Regions from separate parts of the Collinsella sp. AM20-15AC genome, predicted to be linked through region 1. Evidence: riboswitches for the same ligand, from Rfam matches in the RefSeq annotation. Region 1 holds a riboswitch; the other holds the start of a gene.

Region 1 (7,363 bases):
AGCCAAAGATCGCGTTGGTGGGACGACCGTCCGGCGCGTTCATGGTGGGCGGCACGGCGTGGAAGGCGCGGTGCATGAGCGAGTTGCCGTCGATGACGGCAAAGGTACGGCGCTTGTCAGACATATTGAATACCTCGCTTTGGGCTGGGCACGGTTTGCTCACTCCAGTTTACACGCTCCCCGCCCCACGGCCACCGCACATCAGGCTTCCCTGCCGTCGCGGGCCCGAGCGTGATACGATGGCTCACGGTACATCAACCAGCACGATCGATCCGAAAGGAGCCTGCGTCATGGAGCGTCCCTGCGCATGGAAAAAGTACACGCCACAGCAGATCGAGGAGCTCGAGGAGCTTTGCCGCGGCTATAAGCAGTTTTTGAGCGAGAACAAGACCGAGCGCCTGTGCGTCAAGACCGGTATCAAGATGGCCGAGGAGGCGGGCTACGTCAATCTGGAGACCGTGATTGCCGAGGGCCGCGCGCTCAAGGCCGGCGACAAGGTGTACGCCGCCAATCACGGCAAGGACCTCATGCTCGTCAACCTGGGCACCGCCCCGCTCGAGCAGGGCTTTAACATCCTGGGCGCCCACGTGGACTCGCCGCGCCTGGACCTCAAGCAGAACCCCGCCTTCGAGGCCGGCGACATGGCTTATCTCGACACGCACTACTATGGCGGCGTCAAGAGCTACCACTGGGTCGCTTCCCCGCTCGCACTCGTAGGCGTCATCTGCAAAAAGGACGGCACCACCGTCGACATCAACATCGGTGACAAGGCCGACGACCCGGTCTTTACCATCTCCGACCTGCTGATCCACCTCTCGAGCGAGCAGATGGCCAAGCCCGCCAAGGACGCCGTCGACGCCGAGATCCTCGACGTGATCGTGGGCGGCCGCCCCGTCAAGTTTGACGAGGACGACAAGGACGCCCCCAAGGAGCCCGTCAAGCAGATGTTCCTGGACATCCTCAAGGAGCAGTACGCCGTCGAGGAGGAGGACTTCCTCTCCGCCGAGATCGAGGTCGTGCCCGCCGGCCCGGCCCGCGACATGGGCCTCGACCGCTCCATGATTCTGGGCTATGGCCACGACGACCGTGTCTGCGCCTATCCGTCCATGCTCGCCCAGATCAACGTCGCCAACGTGGAGCGCACGAGTATCACACTCATCGTCGACAAGGAGGAGATCGGTTCCGTGGGTGCCACCGGCATGACGAGTCGCTTCTTCGAGAACACCGTCGCCGAGATCATGACGCTCGCCGGCGAGGATAGCCCGCTGGCCCTGCGCCGTGCACTCGCCCGCAGCCGCATGCTCTCCTCTGACGTGTCCGCCGGCTTTGACCCGGGCTACGCCGGCAAGTTCGAGACCAAGAACGCCGCCTTTATGGGTCGCGGCCTGTGCTTTAACAAATACACGGGCAGCCGTGGCAAGGGCGGCTCCAACGACGCCGACGCCGAGTACGTCGCTCTCATCCGCGACATCATGGACGAGGCAGGCGTGGACTTCCAGACCTGCGAGCTCGGCCGCGTCAACGCGGGTGGCGGCGGCACCATCGCCTACATCATGGCCGAGTATGGCATGAACGTCATCGACTCCGGCGTTGCCGTCCTGTCCATGCACGCCCTGTGGGAGGTCGCCAACAAGGCCGACATCTACGAGGCCTATCGCGGCTACAAGGCCTTCATCGAGCGCGCCTAACCGACCCTTCATCCGTTGCGGTGAAATACGGACTAAACTGGCCCATAAACGGCCAAAACAGACCGTATTCCACCGCAACTTCCTTTTTGGCAGAGGAGAGTCCATGCTGCAGGTCATCATTTCGCCCGCCAAGCAGATGCGCACGGCCCAAGATGCTTTTGAAGTCCTGGGCATTCCACCTTTTGCGCACGAGACGGCTCGCCTCCACCGCGCACTGCTAGATATCGAACGAAATGAAGGCAGCGACGGCCTGCAGTCGCTATGGAACGTGAGTGACAAACTGCTGGGGCCTTGCCTCAACACCCTGCATGAGTTCGAGCTCATCCTGAAATACGGCGATCTCGACAATCCCGAACTCGCCCGTCACCTCTCCCCCGCCGTCATGTCCTACCACGGCATTCAATACCAGAGCATGGCGCCCGAGGTCATGGATGCCGCACAGCTCGCATGGCTTCAAGACCATCTATGGATCCTCTCGGGCCTTTACGGATGCGTACGCCCCTTTCATGCCGTTGAACCGTATCGGCTGGAGATGGGCGCGAAGCTCGCCGTCGACGATGTCCGAGACCTCTACGCGTTTTGGGGCGACAAGCTCGCACGGGCCATCGCTCCGGCGGGCTCCAACGCTACGATCATCAACCTCGCCAGCGTAGAGTATGCCAAAGCCGTTCTGCCCCACCTCGCGGGCGACGCCACGGTCGTCACATGCCTCTTTGGCGAAGGCATCCGCAACGGCAAGCCCATCCAGCGCTCGACCGCCAGCAAAAAGGCGCGCGGCTCCATGGTGCGCTGGATGGCAGAAAACAAGCTCGAGGATGTAAGCGGGCTCACCGCGTTCGACGTTGGTTATCGTCACTTTCCCGAGCTTTCAAATAAAAACACTTTGGTCTTCCTGAACGAACAGGCCTTGTAGGACCACCGCTACTTTTGAATGTGCTGCCTAGGCTCGACACCTATTCCGCTAGACCGTCGGCCTTTGCAATCACGTATGTCGAACCGTCCTGATAGACAATCTTGACGTGCTCAACCTCGGACACCGCAACACCCGTCGGAGGCTCCAGACGCCATTCCGTCAGCGCGATATCCATCGTCGTGGGCACATCCCCTTGATCTTTGAGCTCGACCGACAGCGTCTTAAGCGACGCATCGAAGGTCACGCGCTCGATCTCTTCACCAGGAATGGATCCGCCACTCAGCTGCAATTGCACAAACTCGTCGCGCGGATACCAATAATCGCCCGGAACGGCGAGCGTATTGGCATTACCGCCAGTACTCCTCACCGTCATAATCGGTAGGCTATCATCGGCCTCGAACTCCCATGCAGCGCCGCCGCGACCACCAAACGTCCAGATACAAAAGGCAATCACCAGCACGGCAAGCACCGCAAAACCAATCGCGACAAGGCCATGGTGCACACGGCTTTCCTCGGCCGATACATCCCATTGCGTCTCTCGATATAGATGCTTGTCTTCCATGTTCGCCTCCCCACGGGCATGCTCGTTGGCCCAATCGTACCCATTCAGGCTATACTTGAGCCCATGACATAACGGGGAGCTTGCAGGACAAGACGGCAGGCTGAGATTGGGCGCGCCCGCCCTGACCCGCAAACCTGATATGGGTAATGCCAACGAAGGGAGCCGTGCCAATGAGCACACAGACCGAGCCCAAGCTCGTCACGCAAATCGACTTCGCCCGCGCCGGGCAGATCACGCCGCAGATGAAAGAGGTCGCCGAGCGCGAGCATCGCGACCCCGAGTACATTCGCGAGCGTGTTGCCGACGGCCGCATCGCCATTCCCGCCAACATTGTGCATATCAAAAAGGGCATGCGCGCCTTTGGTGTCGGCGAGGGCCTTTCCACCAAGGTCAACGTCAATCTGGGCATCTCGGGCGACAAGGCCGATGCCGCCGAGGAATGGAAGAAGGTCAAGATCGCCGAGGACTTTGGCGCCGACGCCATCATGGACCTCTCCAACTCGGGCAAGACGCGCCAGTTCCGCCAGCAGCTCATCGACGAGACGCCGCTCATGGTGGGCACGGTGCCCATGTACGACGCCATCGGCTATATGGAAAAGCCGCTGGTCAAGCTCACCAAGGACGACCTGCTCGAGGTCGTGCGCGCACACGCCGAGGACGGCGTGGACTTTATGACCATCCACTGCGGCATCAACAAATCGGTCATCAAGACCTTTAAGGAGACCGGCCGCCTGATGAACATCGTCAGCCGCGGCGGCTCGCTGCTGTTTGGCTGGATGGAGGTCACCGGCAACGAGAACCCCTTCTACGAGTTTTACGACGAGGTGCTCGAGATCTGCCACGAGTACGATGTGACGATCTCGCTCGGCGACTCCTGCCGCCCGGGCTGTCTCTACGACTCCAACGATGCTACCGAGACTGCCGAGATGATCGAGCTGGGCAAGCTGTGCAAGCGCGCCTGGGCAGCCGGCGTCCAGGTCATGGTCGAGGGTCCGGGTCACATGGCCCTCGACGAGATCGCCGCCAATATGAAACTGCAGAAGCGCCTGTGCCACAACGCCCCGTTCTATGTGCTCGGGCCGCTGGTGACCGATATCGGCGTGGGCTACGACCACATCACCGCCGCCATCGGTGGCGCCATCTCCGCCAGCTCCGGCGCCGACTTCCTGTGCTACGTGACGCCGGCCGAGCACCTGTGCCTGCCCAACGCCCAGGACGTGCTCGATGGCCTCATGGCCACCAAGATCGCCGCACATGCCGCCGATATCGCCAAGAAGGTGCCGCACGCCCGCGACATGGACGACAAGATGGGCCAGGCACGCCGCAAGCTCGACTGGGATGCCATGTGGGAGTGTGCTCTCGACCCGGTCACCGGTAAGAAGCGCTACGAGGAATCCCCCGCCGCCACCGAGGGCACCTGCACCATGTGTGGCAAGATGTGCGCCGTCCGTACCGTCAACAAGGTGTTCGAGGGCACGACGATCGACCTCGGCATGGAGGATTAACGCGTCACCGGAGCCACAATCGGCAACAAGGTACTCGTCAATTGTTGACGTGTGAACATTTGCTTACATTTGCGTAAAGATTGCATCGCCCGCCCGGGTTCGGCATAGAGTCGGCCCGGGCATCTTTATAATGCGGGGTAAAAGACCCATTTGAATCCGACCGGACAAGGGAGCGAACATGGATCGCAGTAAGGTACCAGCCGTTCTATCCATCGCAGGATCCGATTCCAGCGGCGGCGCCGGCATTCAGGCAGACATCAAGACCATCACGGCGCACCGCCTGTATGCCGAGGCGGCAATCACTGCCATCACGGCGCAAAACACACTGGGCGTCACCGCCGTGCAGAATATCTCCCCTGATATCGTCGCTGCGCAAATTGATGCCGTCTTTGACGATATCCGCCCGAGCGCCGTCAAGATCGGCATGGTCTCCTCTGTCGAGATTATCGAAGTCATCGCCGACCGCCTGAGCGCCTGGAACGCAACGAACGTGGTCGTCGACCCCGTTATGGTCGCCACCTCGGGCGCGCGCTTGATTGCCGAGGATGCCTCCGAGGCACTCACCCGCCGCCTGTTCCCGTTGGCAACGGTCATCACGCCCAATATTCCCGAGGCCATGGCGCTGCTCAATTACGAAGTCGATTCCGAGCGCACGCAGCAAAACGCCGCCATGCTCCTCACCCGCCGCTTTGACTGCGCGTCCCTCGTTAAGGGCGGGCATTTTGTCAACGAGGCCAACGATGTGCTAGCAGAGCCTGCGCCACTCGATGACGAGGGCAACCACCTGGGCGATCCGCTCACCACATGGTTCCGCCACAAGCGCATCGAGACCGGCAACACGCATGGCACCGGCTGCACGCTCTCGTCCGCCATCGCCTGCGCGCTGGCACAGGGCATGGATCTCGCCGACGCCGTCAACGCCGGCAAGGCCTACCTAACCGGCGCTCTCGCCGCCGGCTTTGACATGGGCAAAGGTTCCGGCCCCGTCAACCACATGTGGCAGTACTAAATAGCCAGCAACCTGCCAAAAAAAAGACAGGCTACCTTGCACCAAAAACCGTCGCAACATTCGATGAAAATCGTGCAAACGCGAAAAATCATTAAATGTTGCGACGGTTTGATTTTAGATAGCGGTCGAGCAAAGGACCAGAGCGCCTATTCGTCGGCGAGCTGGATGCCGAGCAGGCCCGAGAGTGCCAACGCCTGCTCGGCATTAACCGTCAGGCCACGCAGCTCATGGTAGTCGCCCGAGACGACAGGAGCCGCGAACGTACAACACGATACATCCACGCCGGAAAGCGGCGTCTTGAACACATCGATTCGCGTCAGGTCGCAGCCGTCCAAGCGCAATTGCCCCAGCTTTGCCCCCTGGAGTGCGGCCTCGGTCAAACGCGTGTCACGCGCAGCCATGGGGCCAATGCTTCCCTCCGAAAGGTTCGCATAGCTCAAATCGCACGATGTAAACGACACGCTCGACAGACGCGCCCTGAGCAAGTTGAGCCCCGGCGCCGAGCAGTCAACGAAGTCGCAGCGGTTGAGCCAGCAACCTTCCATGTTGCAGCGGATAAAGCGGCAACCGCGAAACACCACGTCGCGAAACGTCGAGCCGCTCCAGTCAACGCTATCGAACTCGCAAGATCGGAACACGACGCCATCGAAGGTCGCGCCGTTCGCCACGTCGCAGGCAAGATCCAAATCCTCAAAAGCGGTATTGGAGACGAGCTCATCGCCCTCGGCAAAGAGGTCGATGAGCTCGTCCATGCCCATATGGCAGCCAATCCGTTCGTTTACCCGGGCAAAACCACCACAAAGGTGCCTGTCCCCTTTGCGGTGGCTTGGGGTCGCGCTACTCACCGAGCATCTCTTGGAGCTTGGCTGCCACGGCATGTCCCAAGCTCTCGTGGCTTTCGGGCATCATATGCAGATAGTCGATATCGCCCGGCTCGGCAAACTCGGCGGCATTCAAAAAGTCGCAGCCAAACTGCTCGGCCACGTGCGCATAGTACTCGCCAAAATGTTCAGATGCCTCGACGGAACGCTCGTCAAAATCGGTCATATATACATCGGCGATCTGCGGCTTGATCTTGATAGGAGCCATCAACAGGATGCGCGGGCAAGGCGCAGCGTCGGTCCACGGAAACGCGCGGACGGCGCGAATCAGCTCCATGGCGCCACGGGCGATATCGGAAGCTGTCACGTTAAAGACCGTCTTACAGTCGTTGGTGCCCAGCATGATCACAATGGCGTCCAGCGGCTTATGAGCCTCGAGCAGCATCGGAAGCGCGCGAATGCCGTTGAGGTTAGTGTCCAGATGGCACATGTCGTCGCGTACCGTCGTGCGGCCGTTGAGGCCTTCTTCAATTACATGCCAGCCCTCGCCTAAGTCACGTTGGACCACGCCACACCAGCGCACATCCTGCGCATAGCGCACCGCGGTACCGTCGCGCATGCCCGCCGGATCGTAACCATAGGTGTTGCTGTCACCAAAGCATAGAACGTTTTTCATCGTAAGCTCCCCACTCAATAAAAAGCCGACGGGAGCAGCCCCCGTCGGCTCGGTATATCGCATCACGCGCACCGTTTACAGGTACTTGCGCCAGTCGTCGTCATCCTCGTCATCCTCGGCAGCGGCCTGAGCCTGCTCGGCGGCACGGGCGGCTGCGGTGCGGGCGGCAACCTGAGCATAGGACTCCTC
Region 2 (7,363 bases), on a different contig from region 1:
GGTGCGGCCATCGTGGCAACCGTCCTTGCGGGAACAGCCGCTATCGCCGCAGGCACCATGGCGAGCCGCAAGCGCTCTTAGACGCCTCTGCGCACATGGCAGCTCCCGCGAAGGCCCCGAGTCCCAGCACCGTTTAACAACGCCACCGCCGAGCTCCCCTCCGGCGGTGGCGTTTTCCATATGCGTCCGCAGGGTATGCACGAGATTGTCTTTGGTCTAGCCCAACCTGCATGAGCCGGCGTGCGACAATGGGGGCCGTCGATATCACAACGCCGAGAGAAGCCCGTCATGGAAGCGCATCAAAAGCAGATAACCGTTCATGCACAGCATGCCGAAAGCGCACCAGTCATCTATCTTCCCGTGGTCATGGGCGACGGCACGGAGGTTTATGAACGCTGCCGAGAGCTCAACTGCCCGCCCTTCACGCTTGTCGGCATTGGCAGCCTCAACTGGAATCGCGAGCTGAGCCCCTGGGAATGCGACGGAACTATACGAGATGCCGAACCCTTTGGCGGACAGGCTGCTGGTTTTCTTGACGAGTTGTTGAAGCAGATAATCCCAGAGGCCGAATCATCGCTCCCGCAACCACCCACCTGGCGCGGCGTTGCCGGCTACTCGTTGGCGGGTCTTTTTGCACTGTGGACACTTTGGCAAACCGATGTCTTTGAGCGCGCGGCGAGTGCATCGGGGTCGCTGTGGTTTCCCGGTTTTATCGACTACGCGCACGAGCACACGATGCCGAACGCGCCCGATGCCGTCTACCTGTCGCTCGGCAAAAAAGAGACCAAGACGCCCAACCGCATGATGCGGCACGTACTCGACGACACACGCGCGATGGAAGCGCTGCTCGTCGAGCGCGGCATTCCAACAACGCTGGAGCTCAACCCCGGCAATCACTTTGCCCAAACCGACTTGCGCATGGCCCGCGGCATCCACTGGATACTGAATCATTAAAAATGGTGCCCACGCGCATATACGCATGGGCACCATATCTTGTTTTAGCTGAACGCAGCTGCTACTCAGCAGCCTCCTCAAGCTCGGAGACATCAAACTCAAAGTCGTTACCCGGCAGAATCGCGTTGAGCACGATACCCACCAGCGAGCCCACGGCAAGGCCGGAAAGCGAAATCGTCACGCCGCCCAGCTCCAGCACGATGGCACCGGCGGTGCTATAGGCAATGCCGAGCGAAAGCACGAGCACCAGAGCTGCCACCAGCACGTTGCGGTTGTTCTGGAAATCGACCTGGTTTTCGATAAGGTTGCGTACGCCCACGGCACTGATCATGCCATAGAGCACGAGCGACACGCCGCCGATTACACACGCCGGCATGGCCGCAATGACGGCCGCGAACTTGGGGCAGAACGAAAGCACGATGGCGCAGCACGCGGCAATGCGAATCACGCGCGGGTCGAACACACGCGTCAGAGCAAGCACGCCGGTGTTCTCGCCATAGGTAGTGTTGGCCGGAGCACCAAAGAGCGAAGCCAGAATCGTGGCAAGGCCATCGCCGAGCAGCGTGCGATGCAGGCCGGGATCGGCGATGTAGTTACGCTCGCAAGTGGAGCCAATAGCGGAGATATCACCGATATGCTCGATCATGGTTGCGAAGGCCAGCGGCATGATAGTGATGATGGCCGTCGTGGCGAGGCCGCTATCAAACTGCGGCCCAAAGAGTGCAAACACTGTGTTGTCCCACACGACGGGCAAGCCAACCCAGGGAGCGGCGGCAACGCCCGAAAAATCGACCTCGCCCAGCGCGGTCGCAACGGCATAGCTCACCACAACGCCCAGCAAAATCGGCACAATCTTGACCATGCCGCGACCCCAAATATTGCAGATGACGATTACGGCGACGGCAACCACGGCAACGAGCCAGTTGGTCTGGCAGTTGGCAATAGCGGAGCTTGCCAGGATCAGACCGATCGAAATGACGATGGGGCCCGTCACCACCGGCGGGAAGAAGCGCATGACGCGCTTGGCACCAAACGCACGGAAGAGCGCCGCGAGCACCGGATAGAGCAATCCGGCGCAGGCAACGCCCAGACAAGCGTAAGGCAATAGCTCGGCCTCGCCGTTGGGTGCAATGGCAGCATAACCGGCAATAAAGGCAAACGATGAGCCCAAGAATGCGGGGACCTTACCGCGCGACAGGAAATGGAACAGCAGCGTGCCCAAGCCGGCAAACAAAAGCGTTGCCGAAACCGAGAGACCAGTGAGCACGGGCACCAGCACCGTGGCACCAAACATGGCAAACAGGTGCTGTAGGCCGAGCAAAAACATGCGCGGGCGACCGAGCGACGATGCATCGTAGATGGCATCGGTGACGGCGGGTGTCGAAGACTGGGACATGGAAGTCCTTTCGAATGGAAGGGCGATCAGGCATATCGGATAACCTGCCCGAACGATACGATCCGAACCATTGTACGCGATACGCCACGTCTCGCACGCGCCGCCACCTGCAAACGCTAGCGCTATTTCCAAACGCGCTCGGCAATGCGCTTGACCAGCGCGATCTTTGCCCACTGTTCGTCCTCAGTCAGCTTGTTGCCAATCTCGCAGCTGGCAAAGCCACACTGGGGCGACAGGTACAGGTTCTCGAGCGGCACGTACTTTGCGGCTTCGCGGATGCGCTCGACGATAACATCCTCGTTCTCGAGCTCTGCCGCCTTGGTGGTTACCAAGCCCAGCACGACCTTCTTGCCCGGGGCAACGTACTTGAGCGGCTCAAAACCACCGGCGCGCGGCGTGTCGAACTCCAGATAGAAAGCGTCGACGTCCTCATGCGCAAACAGATATGGAGCGATGGGATCGTAGCCGCCTTCAAAAGCGTAGGTGGAGTGGTAGTTGCCGCGGCATACATGCGTGTTGATGACCAAATCGTCGGGCTTGCCCGCGATGGCAGCATTGTTGAGCGCCACGCCCAGCTCGCTCACCTTTTGCAGGTCAACCGGACTCATGCCGGTCTTGGACACAAAGTCGGTATCGCAATAGATGCCCCAGGTGCAGTCATCAAATTGAATGTTGCGGCAGCCTGCGGCATACAGGTCGGCAATCACGGTGCGATATACTGCGGCGATGGCATCGGCGAGCTCTTCGTCGGTCTTGTAGACGGCGCGCAGGCTCTCCTGCTGGCCATCGCAGCGATCGAGCGTGACCTCAGAGAACGTCTGGATCGGCGCCGGAATGGTTTGCCGTGCGACCTGGCCCTCCCCCTCGAGCGCCTTGACAAATTTAAAGTGCTCGACGAACGGATGATTCTCGCCGCTAATGGAACCGGTTACCACGGCGGTGTCGGCGGTAGTCTCCTCATCGTGGAACATATAGCCCGTACGCGAGGTGCGACGCTCGACGCCGTTCAGCCCCCACATAAAATCGAGGTGCCAGTAGCTGCGGCGAAACTCGCCATCGGTGATGACCTGCAGGCCGGCGGCCTTTTGCTTGGCCACTAAGTCGCGGATGGCCTCGTCCTCGACGGCCTTAAGGCCGGAAGCGTCGAGTTTACCCGCGACATAGGCGGCACGGGCGTCCTTTACAGCCTGCGGACGAAGAAAGCTGCCGACGATATCGGCGCGAAACGGCGCGTTCGGTTGAATCGAAGTGCTCATGGATATCTCCCTTTGCATTGGTTGCTTTACTGGGACAGAGTATGAGCGCTCATATGGCCATCGTAAAATATATGTTTATAACAGTTTGATATAGATGTTTCCTATATCAGCTAGGACTGCCATAAAGAGATTTGACCCGTGCAGAACGCAGCAGTCTAGATGTGCTGACGAATCGCTTCGATATAGGCCTGCCCGTAGCGCGTAAGTGTCGTGTTCTTGCGCGTGATGATGCCGATCTCCATGTACTCGTCTACATCGAGCGGAATGGAGATAATGCCGGGGCCGTTAAGTTCATGGCTGATCACGCCCGAACAAACCGTGTAGCCGTTAAGGCCCATAGCTAGGTTGAACAGCGTCGCACGGTCGCGCACGCGGATATTCTTGCGGCGCTCAAAGGTCGAGGTCAGCTCCTCGGAATAGTAAAACGAGTTGTAGCTGCCCTGCTCATAGGACAGGAACGGGTAGTCTTCCAAGTCCTCGAGCGTCACACTCGAGCGACCCGCCAGCGGATGGTCGGAGCACACAAAGACATGCGGCGTAGCGCAGAAGAGTCCTTCGAATACGAGCTCGTTGGCCGCCAGCATGCGCTCGATGACCTCGCGATTGTGCTCCGACAGATACAGGATGCCGAGCTCGCTTTTCATATGCGCGACGTCCTCGATAATCTCGTGGGTCTGTTCCTCGCGCAGGGTAAAGTCGTAGCGCGCGGCATCGAACTCGCGGATCACATCGACAAATGCATTAACGGCAAAGGAATAATGCTGGCAGCTCACACTAAAGTGCGGCACCTGCTCGGACGTGCCTTTGTACTTGCCCTCGAGCAGGTCGGCCTGGTCGAGCACCTGGCGCGCGTAGCCCAAGAAGGTCTCGCCTTCCTCGGACACAATGACGCCCTTGTTGGTGCGCTCAAAGATGTGTACACCCATCTCGTTTTCGAGATCGCGAATTGACGCGGTAATCGAAGGCTGCGACACAAAGAGCCGGCGCGAGGCCTCGGTGATGCTGCCGCATTCGGCAACTTTGACGACATATCTGAGCTGCTGGAGCTTCATGGCTTTCTCCCTAGACGTTCGTGACGTCGAAACCCGTCACGTCCATCTGACGCATAAACGACGGCATCTCCCCCGTCGCGGCGCAGGCGGCAATCTGATGCAGAGCCCCGGCAACCGCATCATCTGCCGCAGCGCCGATATGCCAGCGCGCGGCAGCCGTGACGGCCTCGTTAGCATTGGCGACTGCAACGGAATTGGGAACGGCATCGATCATGGGCAAATCGTTATCGGAATCGCCGAATACGGCCACCTCGTCGGGCGTCAGGCCCAAAGCGCGCGCCAGCTCCAGCGCAGCACAGCCCTTGTCCCAGCCGGTCGGAAGAACGTCGAACAGGCGCACGCGGTTGTTGGGAAACACGAGCGAGAGCTCCGGCACCTCGGCGGCAACACGCTCGCGCAGCTCGGCGAGCTCCTCGCGCGAACGGGCACTCCAGATATTCGCCTTGTATACCGGGGCATCGTCAACGACAGGGCGACAGGGAGCCTCTTCGCCCTTGAGCCACGCGTTGCCGCCTGACTCCATGGCGTGACGCACACGCTCGGGATCGCTTGTCACGCAATAGGCGTCGTTGTCCCAAAAGTCATCACCCAGACGGTAGACCTTCAAATAGGTATCGTCGGTCTCTTGCTCCAGGTAGTCGGCCAGGCGCATAAGGGCATCGTTATCAGTTGCGCGCGAGGCAACCGCCTCGCCATCGACAAACATCACCTGGCCGTTGCAAAACGCACCGGTCGAGAAGCACTCGGAGCGATTGCGGAACATCCAGCTCATCGCGGACGGCTGGCGACCCGAAACCGGGCCAAAATGCAGGCCCGCCGCCTGCATGGCATGAATGCCCTCGATGGCGCAGTCGCTGGCGCCATCGTGTCCAGCAGGAATCAGCGTATCGTCCATATCGGTCAGCACAAGTTTGATCATAAGGTCCCCTCGGTCATTCTTTATCCCGTCTATTGTAACGACCTGCCAATAAGGGACAGGTTTATCTTGGCAGGTTTTATCTGGGAAAATGCAGCGCCCCTGTTGCCACCTGCCAAAATAAACCTGTCCCATATTGGCAGGTGCGCTAGTATAGGGAACAACAGATTCGATGCGGGAGTGCCGGCGGTGCAAACCACAAGGCTGAGAGGGCATAGGGCCCAATCCTTTGAACCTGTCAGTTAATGCTGGCGTAGGGAGCATGCCGCCTTTACAGGGGCGCTGTCTATGCACAGCGCCCCTTTTCTGTGCCAAGGAGGCATGTGCAGTGATCGATTCGGAACAGCTTAAGCAACAAGTGGTCAAGGCCGTGGAGGAGATTCGCGCCACCAACCCGATGGCAGGCTCCATCACCAATACGGTGACGATTGACTTTGTCGCCAACGCGCAGCTCGCCGTGGGCGGTTCGGCCGCTATGGTCTATCTTCCCGACGAGGGCGAGGCACTTGTTGCCGGCGGCGGCGCCATTTATCTGAACATGGGAACGCTCTTCCCCATCTACGAGCAGACGATCCCCCGCGTGGCCAAGGCAGCACACGACGCCGGCAAGCCCTGGGTGCTCGATCCAGTGGGCCTGGGCATCGGCAGCCTGCGCACCCAACTGGTAAGCGAACTCAAGCAGTACAAGCCAGCCATCGTGCGCGGCAACGCCTCCGAGATTATCGCGCTCGCCGGCCTGTGGGGTCTTGAGGGCGAGGCGGCCGACCTGAGCCGCGTGCGCGGTGTCGATACCACCGACACGGTCGACGCCGCCCGCGATGCCGCCGTGGCGCTCGCCCGCTACACCGGCGGCGCCGTAGTGGTCTCGGGCGAAGTCGACCTAATCACCGAGGGCACGACCGTGGCCAAATCCCACGGCGGCAGCCCGCTCATGTCAAAAATCACCGGTTGTGGCTGCTCGCAGGGCGGCGTGCTGGCCGTGTACGCCTGTGCTACCGATCCGTTTACGGCGGCAGTCTGCGGCACCGCCGTCTACAACGTCGCAGGCACGCGTGCCGCCGCTGTCGCCGATGCCCCGGCAAGCTTTAAGGTCGCCTTTATCGACGAGCTCTACCGCGCGACCGCCCAGGACATCGCCGATAACCGACTCGAGCTCGAGGAGGCATAAGCCATGTCCGAGCCCGCAACCAACGCCGGCATGAACACACTCGTCGCCGTGGCCATCGCCCCGTGCGGCACCGGCGATGAACTGTCCGCCGAGGTCGCTGAGGTCGTGCGCGTCATTCGCGAGAGCGGCCTTCCCAACCGCACCACCTCGATGTTCACCGAGATCGAGGGCGACTGGGACGAGGTCATGCAGGTCGTGCGCGATGCAACCTTTGTTCTGGCGAGCAAGGGCATCCGCACCGAAGTCGTGCTCAAAGCCGATATTCGACCCGGATTTACCGACACCATGACCGGCAAGCTCGAGCGCATGGAAGCGCAGATCAAAAAGCAGGAGGAAGCACGATGAGCATCCGCGACAACCTTGATATCTCGGCCTATCTGGTTCTCGGCCCCGAAAACACGCTGGGACGTCCCGTGGGCGATGTGGTGGCCCAGGCGCTCGACGCAGGCTTTACCTGCATCCAGGTGCGCTCCAAGGTGGCAAGCGCCCGCGAGATCATCGCGCTGACGGGCGATGCCGCGCAGGCTATCGCTCAGGCTGGCAAGACCGGTCAGGTCGCTCTGCTGATCGACGACCGCCTTGACTGCGTACTCGCCGCGCGCGAGCAGGGCATCGCTGTCG

The links. A riboswitch is a leader RNA that binds a small molecule or an ion and turns the genes downstream of it on or off. The one in region 1 is predicted to bind thiamine pyrophosphate.
Region 2: another riboswitch for thiamine pyrophosphate. It lies ahead of thiM (hydroxyethylthiazole kinase); the one in region 1 lies ahead of thiC (phosphomethylpyrimidine synthase ThiC).

The regions. Positions count from the first base shown of each region.
Region 1 is NZ_QRJA01000018.1:13,368-20,730, forward strand. It holds gene polA (DNA polymerase I) at 1-124, opposite strand, end outside; gene DW233_RS06970 (aminopeptidase) at 291-1,688, shown strand; gene DW233_RS06975 (YaaA family protein) at 1,792-2,601, shown strand; gene DW233_RS06980 (hypothetical protein) at 2,642-3,163, opposite strand; TPP riboswitch at 3,226-3,342, shown strand; gene thiC (phosphomethylpyrimidine synthase ThiC) at 3,334-4,668, shown strand; gene thiD (bifunctional hydroxymethylpyrimidine kinase/phosphomethylpyrimidine kinase) at 4,847-5,677, shown strand; gene DW233_RS06995 (pentapeptide repeat-containing protein) at 5,824-6,435, opposite strand; gene DW233_RS07000 (SGNH/GDSL hydrolase family protein) at 6,515-7,174, opposite strand; gene DW233_RS07005 (TIGR02452 family protein) at 7,250-7,363, opposite strand, start outside.
Region 2 is NZ_QRJA01000008.1:10,768-18,130, reverse strand. It holds gene DW233_RS03935 (hypothetical protein) at 1-81, shown strand, start outside; gene DW233_RS03930 (alpha/beta hydrolase) at 289-954, shown strand; gene DW233_RS03925 (uracil-xanthine permease family protein) at 1,016-2,350, opposite strand; gene DW233_RS03920 (5-methyltetrahydropteroyltriglutamate--homocysteine S-methyltransferase) at 2,473-3,606, opposite strand; gene DW233_RS03915 (LysR family transcriptional regulator) at 3,762-4,658, opposite strand; gene DW233_RS03910 (HAD-IIB family hydrolase) at 4,669-5,577, opposite strand; TPP riboswitch at 5,741-5,851, shown strand; gene thiM (hydroxyethylthiazole kinase) at 5,903-6,742, shown strand; gene DW233_RS03900 (thiamine-binding protein) at 6,746-7,087, shown strand; gene DW233_RS03895 (thiamine phosphate synthase) at 7,084-7,363, shown strand, end outside.